One region of the Paenibacillus sp. ALE3 genome, then DNA from elsewhere that is predicted to be linked to it. Evidence: predicted binding sites of a transcription regulator. Region 1 holds the regulator's gene; the other holds the start of a gene.
The links. The regulator Rex, encoded in region 1, represses fermentation and respiration genes when NADH is low (regulators of the CRP and FNR family bind a similar motif). The targets are predictions, from matches to a motif close to TTGTGAAATATTTCACAA.
Positions count from the first base shown of each region.

Region 1 (6,023 bases):
GTATATCATAACGTGAATCTAATATCGAAGGCAATGTGTGGAGGAGTTGTGATTTTCGTAGTAGTAAAAAAAGACGTAAATACGATTTAAATCGCATTTACGTCTTTTCAACTTCAATCAGTTATTCTTTTAACAATACATTGCTTTCACCATCATCACTACTCCCATAACACGCTAGTAATTAGGCAAAGTATACTTTATCCCCGTCGATGCTCCATCTGAGAAACGGTAAAAGGTATAGTTATGATGGCTTTCATCATCGTAAAACAGTTGCCATACATATTCGCCATTGAACACACTCGGTTGGAGCCTTACAATTTTTGCATTTGGAAGTTGCTGCTGAATTATCGCTGTCATTTTTTGCTCGTCGACTCCGTTTTTCATCAGCTCGGTATGAACACCGCTTGGATCTGCGACAGGTACGTTAGGTTGTCCTTCCATTTTTTGAAAAGGAACCCACACCATTATATTTTCATTCTGTGCGTTTTTTCCTTGAACCACCCAATAAATCTGATCCCACACAGACTTCCAAGTCTGAGTCGTGCTAACCAGACCACCTGATTGCTTGGCCTTAATGATAGCGGCATTTTTCTCAGCCACCTGGTCTTGAGTAACGTAGGAATAATACCAGAAAATGCTGACCAGGATCAGTATTACGGCCAAAATGGCGACCGCTATCCATTTCTTCTTATTTTTCAAACCTGTGCTTCCTCTCTAAGGGGATGTGACACCTGAATTAGCGCGACAGCAGCCCTTCAAAGGCGGCTTGTGCCTCATGTTTGATACGTTCCTCGTCCATCGTCAGGCATTCGCCGTTTTTCACAACCTGACGACCGTCTACCCACACATGAGCCACGTCTTTGGCACTTGCAGAGTATACGGCATGGGAAATAAGATCTGTACGCGGCAAGAAATGGGCCTGATTCAGATCTAGCGCGATAAAGTCAGCCTTGTTGCCTGCTGCCAGCGCTCCTACTTCTTTTAAACCAATCGACTTTGCACCATACTCTGTTGCCAGACGCAGTGCTTCATTTGCAGGAACTGCTGTTGGGTCGCCAGATACTCCCTTGTGAATGAGTGCCGCCAGACGCATTTCCTCGAACATATCCAGGTTATTATTGCTGGCAGGACCGTCTGTTCCAAGAGAAACAGTAACTCCTGCACGCAGCAATTCAGGCACTCTAGCTACACCACTTGCCAGCTTCAAGTTGCTGCCTGGATTATGTGAAACCGCCACACCTCGTTCCGCTAATAAAGCTATCTCTTCGTCGTTCAAGTGTACGCCGTGGGCAACAAGTGAAGGGCGGGAGAAAAAGCCAAGCTTATCTAAGTGTGCAACTGGACGCAAACCGTAGTCGCGTACGTTTTGCTCAACTTCGGCGATCGTCTCGGACATGTGCGTATGCAATGGTAAATCGAGATCATGTGCTGCTTGAACAAATTTCTCAATAAACGCTGGCGGGCATGTGTATGGGGCATGTGGAGACATCATCGTTGTGATACGTCCGTCTGCTTTTCCATGCCAGTTACGGGCAAAAGTCACGGCCTCAGCCAGCTTGATCCGCTGTTCTTCTTCTGAACAGAGTCCAATGGCTCCACGCATCAAACTTGCACGGATGCCCGACTCTTCAGCTACACGTGCCACCTCATCCATATGATCGTACATATCCAGGAAAGTTGTGGTTCCACCTTTCAGCATTTCCAGCACTGACAAGGATGTTCCCCAGTACACATCCGTAGACGTAAACTTGGCTTCCATAGGCCACATTTTTTCCTGAAGCCACACTTGAAGTGCCAAGTCATCTCCATACCCTCGCAGCAGAGACATCGCCGCATGACCATGAGTATTAATCAGACCAGGCAAAAACAATAACCCGTTACCGTCGATTGCTTCCGTCTCTTCCTCACCCGCAGGCAGAGTCTCGCCAATGTAAGTAATACGGCTATCCTCCACAATCATAAAACCATGGATTACCCCAGCTTCAGCTCCATTCACGGCAAAAGAACCGTTTTTAATCATCCATTTATTCACTGTCATATTGTGCTTCTTCCTTTCCGTCCTCCAGATAATAAGCGAGGCTAAGCAAATCAGTTGTAAAGTCTGTGGCATGTATCCGAATGTTAGCCGGTGCCTTGAGAATGATAGGTGCAAAGTTTAAAATCGCTCCAATTCCACTCTCAATGAGCCTATCAGCTACGTGTTGTGCCTCAAAATCAGGTACAGTAATAATCCCGATTCGAATATTTTTTTCTTTTACAGTCGTTTCCAATTCATCCATCGGCTGAACGACTAAGGTATTGATTCTGGTCCCAACCTTATCCGGGAACGCATCAAATACCGCCACAATCTTCATATTGTCTTTTAAATAAGCGTTATAGTTTGATAGGGCTTGACCCAGATTACCCGCTCCGACCAATACTACATTAATTTGCTGGTCAATTTTCAGGATATGGCGTATTTTCTCAATTAGATAAGAAACATCGTAACCGATGCCCTTCCGACCAAAATCGCCAAAATAGGCAAGATCTTTACGAATTTGAGCTGGATTTAAATCTAACCTCTGTCCCAGCTCTTGAGAAGAGACCGTAGCCACCTCCCGTTTGTGCAGTGCATTCAGATAACGTAAATATACGGGTAATCTCCGTACGACAGCCTCTGAAATTTTATCTGATTTCATACTTGCTCCCCCTAATTGTAACGGACTTTAGGTGTCCGTCCGTTGTGCCTCTGTCTCCGGGGCGGATTGGAGCCATTCGGCGATGCGGGGCACCATTTGCCCCGATGGCATATGCTCCATTTTTGGTCCCGGTAACGAGTACAAAAAGTGCTTTCCATAATAGGATTCGATCACACGCGTATCGTAAACGATAACGACTCCGTGGTCGCTCGCTGTACGTACCAATCGTCCAAATCCCTGTTTGAAGCGAATAACTGCTTGTGGTACAGACAGCTTCATAAATGGATTCTTCTTCTGCTGCTGGAGCAGCTCGCTTTTTGCCTCCAGTAACGGGTGATTGGGCGGTTGAAACGGCAAGCGAACGATGGCCAGACAAGTCAAAGCCTTCCCTGGAATATCGACGCCTTCCCAGAAGCTGCTGGTTCCCAGCAATACAGAAGCCTTGGCTTCCTGAAAACGACGGGTTAGCTTGCTCCGACTCCCACTGTCTACACCTTGTCCTAACACGGTAATATCGCTGGATGCTAACGCCTCTTTGAGTGGCTCATACACTTGCCGGAGCATCCGATAGGAAGTAAACAGAACAAGCATTCTCCCCCGCGTCGCCTGGGCAGTCGCTCCTAGAGAGCTAACGAGCATCTCTACAAAATGTGCATCCCCTACACTGCCCTTCACACTCGGAAAGTCTCGCGGAATGACCAGCAACACCTGATCCCTGTAATTAAAAGGTGATGGGAGCTGTGACGTCATTAATCGTCCTTGATCCGCTGCCTCCTGCAAGCCGAGTTGATCGGTCATGTACTGAAACGACTTATCTACCGATAAAGTAGCAGATGTCAGAATAATACTTCTTTTTTTGTCAAAAAACATTTCTTTCAACTGGCGGCTCACATCGACGGGCACTGCATAAAATTGCAATGATTTACTACGGAATTGCCCACTCGCTTCGAGCCAATATACGGTTGTTTCATCATCGAGTCGTATAAAGAAGCGCAAATTTTCCCTAATCCCCGCCAAATCCTTAAGCAGACCCGTGATATCTGTAATGAGACTATCCGCCGCATAATCGTCGTGTTCTTCCTTGACATCCAGCATCAGCTTGTCGCCCTTGCGCAAAATTTCACTCAACGTTACATAAAGCTGATTTTCCAACGCCGCCGCTTGATCCCACTTTGCAGGCTTGGCCGACGGTTTGAGACGCGAAGAAAATTGTCCCGTTTCACCCGGTGTGGCATCAGACCGCTCTGGCAACATTCCAAACAGCTTATCGCTTAGCAGGTCCCAAGTTTCCTTAACCTCTAACACGAGTGGGTACAGCTGATCAATGGTCGAGGCCCATTCCGTCGACTTCTCATGCCCCGACTTTGCCAACTGCTGACGTAACGAAGGCAATTGTCCGTTCTTACTGTCCTTGAACAATCGAGTCAGCGTATGCACGAGTGTGAAATATTTCATATGCATGCCTAAGTGCTTACCGGCTACTTCCTCTAGATGATGTGCTTCATCAATGACCAGATGTTCATAGCTGGGCAATAGCTGGTGACTTGCTTTGACGTCGGTGAACAGCTTGGAGTGATTCGTTATAACCACATCCGCTGTTCCTGCTTCATGACGTGCACGATGATAGTAGCATTTGCGGAACCATGGGCAAGAACGACCAAGACAGGACTCGGAATCACTAGCTACTGTTTCCCAAAAATCCCCTCCACGGTTGCTCAGGTTCAGTTCCTCATCATCACCGGTTTCTGTCAGAGTCAGCCAGACAATCATTTGAGCCGCTGTAATCAAGTCTTCTTTTGGTGTCGCGAAGTCTCTTCTGTTTATTTTATGTTCAAACTTACGCAGACACAAATAATGCCCCCGACCCTTAAAAATGGCAGCCCGGAACGGGAACGGAATCACTTTTGTCAGCATCGGAATATCACGCTCTCGCAATTGCTCCTGCAGATTAATGGTATGCGTGCTTACGGTGACCCTCTGCCCATATTTTACACTGTGATACAGTGACGGAAGCAAATAGCCTAGGGACTTCCCTGTTCCTGTACCAGCCTCGATCAACAAATGCTTATCTTGACTCAAGGCTTGATTTACACCCTCAATCATTTGTGTTTGCGCCTCGCGCTCCTCATATTGGCTCAAGGATGAACGCAAATTGTCCCGCACATCATCCATATACTCCTCAAAGGAAACGCCTGAGAGTGGATTCGGATCATCTTCTCTACGTGGAGTAGCCAGTTCGGTCCAATCTTCCACTTTAAGCGCAAGCTGACGAAAAAACTGATGTTTCTCCAAATCCTGAATAGGGTCTAGCTCTTTCTCTTCTCGTATGCCGTCAAGAAACCAACCCAGGTCACTGTCTTCCTCTGCGAACAAATCGCTGAGCCGCTGTATCGTTATCAGAGGTAATGCCTGAAGCTCACTCAGACACTTTAAAAACACCTCAGCCGTAGCCAACGCGTCGCTGTCTGCTTGATGAGGGCGGTCATGCGCCAGCCCAAACTCTGAGGAAACAAAACCCAACTGATAAGAAGATAACGATGGAAACATAATTTTCAGAAAATCCATCGTATCCAAAATTCTACCGCTAAAGGGTAAATATCCACACCGGTCCAAAGCGCTTTGCAAAAAATTGAAATCAAACGCCACGTTATGACCGACCAGCACGACATCGTCCAGCATAGGCACGAGCTCCATCATCATTTCTTCGAGTGCAGGTGCATCCTTGACGTCATCGTCTGTAATTCCGGTCAATCCGGTGATAAAAGGTGGAATAGATCTGCCAGGGTTTACATAAGAGCCGTAAACACGGGAAATGCTGTGATCATGATCTATAATTGCAAGTCCGACTTGAATGATGTCATCCGCGGACTGGGTGCCTGTCGTTTCAAAATCCAATACCGCAAATTTCATTCGAGCTTAATCCTTTCTTATGACACATACAAAAATAATAACTCTGTATAATAGCATAGCAGAAGATTGTCTGTTTGGAAATTAAGACAGCCAAAAAAGACGATGCACACACCGCCTACGGAGGTGAGCATGCATCGTCTTACTCGGTGTCTGACAACTACATCCAGGTCAACAAGGAACTGTCGTAGCGAAGCTTTTCGGCACCGGACAAACAGGCTTGCATATTGTGCAGTGGCTCGGGCAGCGTTGGATCGAACTGATGAGCGAGAGCAAAATATTTTTGCGCCTCTTTTACGTCTGCCTGCTTTGCCATCAAACAGCCTAGCGCATTATAGATGACCGCTTTTAGCCCTGGCTGTTCAGTCAGGTGTAGCACCTTTTGAAACTGGCTTATAGCCTCTGCTGGATCATCCAGTTGAAAATGCGCCATTCCCA
Region 1 covers NZ_CM134214.1:1,936,696-1,942,718, reverse strand. Annotated here, with positions in the region: gene ACXHJ2_RS08730 (cell wall elongation regulator TseB-like domain-containing protein) at 175-699, opposite strand; gene ACXHJ2_RS08725 (amidohydrolase) at 737-2,038, opposite strand; gene ACXHJ2_RS08720 (redox-sensing transcriptional repressor Rex) at 2,025-2,678, opposite strand; gene dinG (ATP-dependent DNA helicase DinG) at 2,706-5,588, opposite strand; gene ACXHJ2_RS08710 (tetratricopeptide repeat protein) at 5,746-6,023, opposite strand, start outside.

Region 2 (6,023 bases), 2.4 Mb from region 1:
GGGGAGAAAATAAGCCCCTCAACAATCCCGATGAAGCCGCTCCAATTTAATTTATCCTGTCCCGCACCTACATACACCGCCCCTGCCAACGCACCAATCAATGCATGAGAGGAGGATGAAGGAATACCAAACCACCAGGTTAGAAGATTCCAGATAATCGCAGCGATCAGCGTCGCAATAACGATATCAATACCGTTTGTAAGCTTGGTAGGGTCAGCGACACTTCCACCAATGGTCTTGGCAACCCCGGTAAACAAGATAGCTCCGAGAAAGTTCATAACCGCAGCCATAATAATCGCACGTCGCGGCGTCAACGCACGGGTCGAGACCGAAGTAGCAATCGCGTTCGCCGTATCATGAAATCCATTAATAAAATCAAATGCCAGAGCAAGAAAAATAACAATACCTAGTACCAGTAAACTTGTATCCATGTAAAAGGACTCCCTTACGAGTTACGCATAATGATGGATTCCAGCATATTTGCAACATCCTCGCATGAATCCGTTGTCGTTTCAAGGCGTTCGTACAATTCTTTACGTTTAATCAGTTCAATAGGATCAGTTACAGTTGCAAACAGGTTTTTGATGCAAATACGCAATAATTCATCCCCCTGATTTTCCAAATCATTTAGGCGAATGGTGTATTCACGAATAGCCAACAATTTTTTCTGTGAAAGCAAATGTACAGCCTTCTGAATTTCGTAAGCTGATTGACGCAAAATATCAGCGAACTGCACAATATACTCGTCCGGTTCTGTAATGTTGTACATATAAAAACGAGAGGCTGTCGCTTCAAGACCGTCCAGCACATCATCCATGGTCGTTGTCAGTTCCATGATGTCGTCGCGTTCCAGCGGCGTAATGAAGGTCTTGTTCAACTCAGTAATAATCGTGTGTGTGTAATCATCACACTTATTTTCATACTTCTTCATCTCATTGGTAAACAAAGTCACATCTTGAAAATTTGAAGTATGTTGGGCAAAATAATCGGCTGCTTGCACGATCGTATCTGCCATATTTTCCAACGTCTCGAAGAATATATCCTTTTTCTTCAATCTCATAACGATTACCCCTTTACGAAAATATCCGCAACCTGTTTCGACTGCAATAGACAACCTTTGCTATCTTATCACACTCATCAATGTTTTTGTAATGTTTGTAAAAGCAAATTTCTAGATATACGTATACAATGCCCGACATAGAGGGTCATTATCCGACAATTTTTTCCTAAATAGGTGTATTACGTTTTCTAATTCGCTTCAAACGTTACATGTTCCGTTAGTGAAGTATCTGCAGGTACTACATGTATATAGGATGTACCTGGTGTTAACGGGATTTCAACCCCATTTTTCATAAACCGAATCGCATCGCCAGATGTATGCTGCCATTCAGCACGTATTAACTGTCCTTGTTGAAACACCATGGCCTCTCCGCTACCGTCCAGTTCAACGCTTAGTCTGCCTACATCATCCAGCGTTCGATGCCTCGTGCTCATCACAATAACATTAGCCGCTGAGAGCTGTTGGTTATTATTTTGATCCAGATGTGACTTTTCGTTCACAAAACGCTTATATCGTTGATCGGCTCGATCATAGGTATAAGATACGCGATAGCTTTTTAGCAAAAACCGGATGTGCACAGATGCGGCACTCTCGTCCACCATAACTGGAGTTTCGCCGGTTTTGAGATAAGGATACACTGGAACTTCCGTCTGCTTGGTATATCCTTTGCTTTCGCTTCCTTTACGTAGCCTGCTCACATCTGTGTATAAATTATGTGGTGGACGACGATCTTTACTTCGCCAAAAATAAGCCCCTCCATTTGAAATCTCATCCAGATGCTCCTTCCGCTGCTGCTGTAAAATCGCATAGGCATCTGTACTTCCCCCTGCATGTATCGGTAACGCACCATAGGTTTCGCCTAGTTCAATCAAATACGGCCGAATACTGCGGACCGGACCGATCTTCACATCTCCACCATGACTTTGGAAAAAAGCTACCAAACGGGTAATTCCGCCTTCTGCAAGAACCTCATATACCATGTCTGCCTGGCTAAGCCCTGCCTGTGGACGCGCAGCCGGGGCATTGTTAATCATGACAGCCAGTGGCCGCTCCAAAACAGGCTGCTCCACCGGAAGCCCGGTAAGCGGAGCTGTAAATGCCGGAACAGATGGCTCCTTAGGCGGTTCAAGCACCTTCTTCTCTGTTTCTTGCTGGTTCGGTTGGGGAACGGATTCAGATTCACCCGTATTGGACAAAGCAGAACAAGATATCATTGTCATGCATAACAGAGCTGAGGCCATCACACGCAACCAATGATTTCGTTGAAACATGGGCCCAGACAAGTTCATCCCTCCACATCGTTATTTTTCTCATTATAAGCTTTATTTCCTGTTTTTGTCTTGATTGAGGCATTACCTCTCTATAGAATACTTATCTAAAGACATTAAAATTTAAAAAATATTTAGAGTTTGTGATTTTTATCACAAATAACTGTAACTGAACCTAATACAATAAAGGTGTAGCAAAGATGATCATCCCAAACAAAATGAAATACAACCCATCATTATAGATTAAGAAAGAGGAGTGATTTGAATGTTTAACAACTGGTTACGTGAGAACAAAGTAGCAATGTGGCTGCTGACTGTAGTACGGGTTTATCTAGGTTATGAATGGATGACCCACGGACTTGAGAAGCTGACTGGCGGATTTGATGCAGGTGGATTTATTTCGGGGGCCATTGCTAAAACAGGCGGAGATCACCCCGCTGTACAAGGCTGGTGGGGATCGTTCCTTGAAGCCTTTGCCCTGCCGAATGTCGGTTTGTTCAACGTCCTGATCCCATTGGGTGAGTTCTTGGTCGGGGTTGGCCTGCTGCTTGGTACATTGACTACACTGGCTACTTTGATGGCTATGGTTATGAACTTCTCGTTCCTGTTCTCGGGTACAGTAAGCACCAATGCAATCTACCTGTTGGTTGAAATCTTCCTTATCGTTGCTGGTGCAAATGCCGGAAGAATCGGCTTTGACCGTTGGGTACTGCCCTTCCTGCGTGGACTGTTTGGTAAAAATAAAGATACTTATCAAACGGACCCCAATCGAAAAATAGCTTAACTATCCAAAAAACAACCGTTATCCTCTGGCTAATGGTTGTTTTTTTGTGCAGCTATGCTGCTTCTCTTTGGTGTTTTTTGCAGCTATGCTCCTTCTCTTCGGTGTTTTTGTGCAGCTATGCTGCTTGTATGTGTGGCTATGCTGCACCCTCCTCTATTTAAATGAACAAAGGAGTCCTCAAGTCCATCCTGACTTGGAGACTCCTTTTTCGGGTTCATCTTTCCCCCGAACGTTTACAAGTTGGATACAACATGGAATGTTCACGATACATTTACCTTGTACACTACAGTTACATCAAAGAACCTAATGGAGGGTTATACCATGAAAAAAATCACCAAAGCCTATCTCATGCTCGCAGCAGTAATTTTCACAGTACAGACGATCGGATTGGGATCTACGACATCAGCCAAAGCAGCGACATCTACTACAATATCTCAAGCAGAAGTTGTACAACATATTTCCAAAACCTTCGAGCAGCTACTTCGCCAACCAGGTAAGCTACCTCAGGCATTCACTTATTTACAAAAGCATATCCAATCCATTCCGGCCTCTCAAGCTACCATCCTAGTACTACACTTGGAAAATGCACAGAAACAGCAATTGGATTCATATGCACAGGCCTTATATCCGACCTCTATTCAAACTAAGATTAATCAAGTCTATAAACCTGGTGATTCGTTCACTAATGTAATGAGCCGGACAAGTGATACAAAGCTGAAAAAGCTACTCACTCAATCAAGAGATGCCGGCTACAAACTTGAAACCGCAGAAGGCATGTTTTACCCAGTCATCAATTATGAGAAATATAAAGTATTCGGAAATAACATTACCGCAGATATCCGCGACTATATTGACATCATGGCGACGGAATCTGGACAGCCGGCTACCAAGGATGCAGCATTACACATCGGTTATCAACAGTTAGCCGGAAGAGTGCTGGCGCAAGAGTCGTTTATAACCCAATATCCACATTCCAATCGTACACAAGCAGTCAAATCATTACATGATCTCTATTTCTTCTATACTTTTTATGGTACGAACAATACACCATTATTCGATGATGACACCAACAAGATTCGCCCCAATGCCAAAAAAGGATATCAGCTCGTCGTTCAGCGCAACAGGGATTCGAAGAGTCCCTACATTCAAAAGCTAAAGGCATTTATGACACTACTAGATCAAAATGAAGATAAGCGAACTACGCAAGTATCCGCCTGGCTAAAAAAGAACGTGCCTGCTAATTAATCAAAGAGGAACAGACCAAAAGAACTTCCAACCCCACACATCATGTGGTTTCGGAAGTTCTTATTCTTACATTTACAGATCACTTTCTTGACCAAAAGCCCAACAATTGAGACTCAATGAGCCAAGGACATACGACTGAAAAAGCTTACGCGCGGAGCGATCATGATCGGCAGCTCCCATCACGTAAAACAAAGGTGAAAAATGCTCTATTCCATACGAAGGAACCGCCTGCTTGGCATACGGAGCCTTCTTGTCATATTGGAACAGATGACGCAAATTCCAGTCTTGAAGCTGCTGTGCGATCCAGTCATCATATTGAACGGCCCAATCGGCTGGCTCACTCGTCTGCTTGAGTGTCCGCAAGTTGTGGACCAAGCCTCCACTACCGAGGATCAAAATCCCTTGATCACGCAGTGGCGCCAGCATCCGTCCAATCTCGTATTGCTCCTGAGGATCGCGCCGTGAATCAATGGATAAGGGTACGACCGGTATGTCCGCATCAGGATATATATGCCGCAAAACCACCCATGCTCCATGATCCAGTCCCCGGTTCCGAACCGGCTGGTGGAACAGGTTATGCTGACTGAACAGATGCCCTATCTCCTCATACAGCTTTGGATCGCCTGGTGCAGGGTAATCAAGAGTGTACATTTCTTCAGGAAAGCCGTAGAAATCGTGCAACGCTGCATGCTGATCATCCGCGCCGATACATTGATCGGGGCTATCCCAATGCGCGGAAAAAATGACAATTCCTTTGGGTCGGGGCAGGCTCGCGCCCAGCTTTGCAAGATAACTGGTATATGCGTTATTTTCTACAGCCAGTGTCGGTGAACCATGCGCAACAAAAATTGAGGGTAATGTCATCGCTGCCAACCTCCACACGCCAGTATAGTGTTACTCTTTCATTTTACTCCGGCGGAGGCACAATTTCCAATACAAACCGTTACACCCTGAAATCAGATCATCCAGTGCTGCCAATCCCGTTGAATATTTTCTTGTTCATCCAGCCATTCCAGTGTGCGGTCAATCAGCTGTTGCCGCTCTTTACCTGATGAGAAAGTGTGATCTCCCTGAAAAATAATTTCCTTATCACAGCGTCCTTCTGGACGCATCCAGAATACCTTTTGAAACAGAAACGCATAATCCACAGGAATAATATCATCCGAGGTGCCATGAATAACGAGCACATCACCGTTAAATTTAACGGCCTCCTGGAACGGTTGGAATTGAGCTAGTGACTCAAAATAAGCTGGTGTGAACTTATAGCCCAGGTAGTCTGCATGACCGGTTTTAACAGATTCGTCGTATACGCTTCGCTCCGTAATTTTGACAATGTCGTTGAACGGATAACCGACAGCTGACCAAAGGACCAGGTTCTGTACTCTCTTGTCCCGAACGGCTGTGAGAAGGGCAACTGCGCCCCCCAGACTGTGACCGATCAGCGTCACCTTGGTCGGGTCAATGTCCGCGCAATTCACGGCGTAATCCAACACGGTGCGTGTCTGATTGATCATGGATTCGAGCCCCTGCTTGCCGTATTCACCCGTGCTTTCTCCACAACCGGCAAAATCAAAGCGCAGTACAAAATACCCCCCTTCAGCCAGTTCACGCGCAGTCTTGACAAATAATCGATCGACTCCGATTCGATTGCCCACAAAACCGTGGC
Region 2 covers NZ_CM134214.1:4,292,779-4,298,801, forward strand. Annotated here, with positions in the region: gene ACXHJ2_RS19025 (inorganic phosphate transporter) at 1-431, opposite strand, end outside; gene ACXHJ2_RS19030 (DUF47 domain-containing protein) at 446-1,060, opposite strand; gene ACXHJ2_RS19035 (DUF3048 domain-containing protein) at 1,249-2,343, opposite strand; gene ACXHJ2_RS19040 (DoxX family membrane protein) at 2,594-3,112, shown strand; gene ACXHJ2_RS19045 (hypothetical protein) at 3,434-4,357, shown strand; gene ACXHJ2_RS19050 (dioxygenase family protein) at 4,430-5,221, opposite strand; gene ACXHJ2_RS19055 (alpha/beta hydrolase) at 5,314-6,023, opposite strand, start outside.
Region 2: the regulator Rex is predicted to act here: its motif matches at 2,470-2,487, upstream of ACXHJ2_RS19040 (DoxX family membrane protein).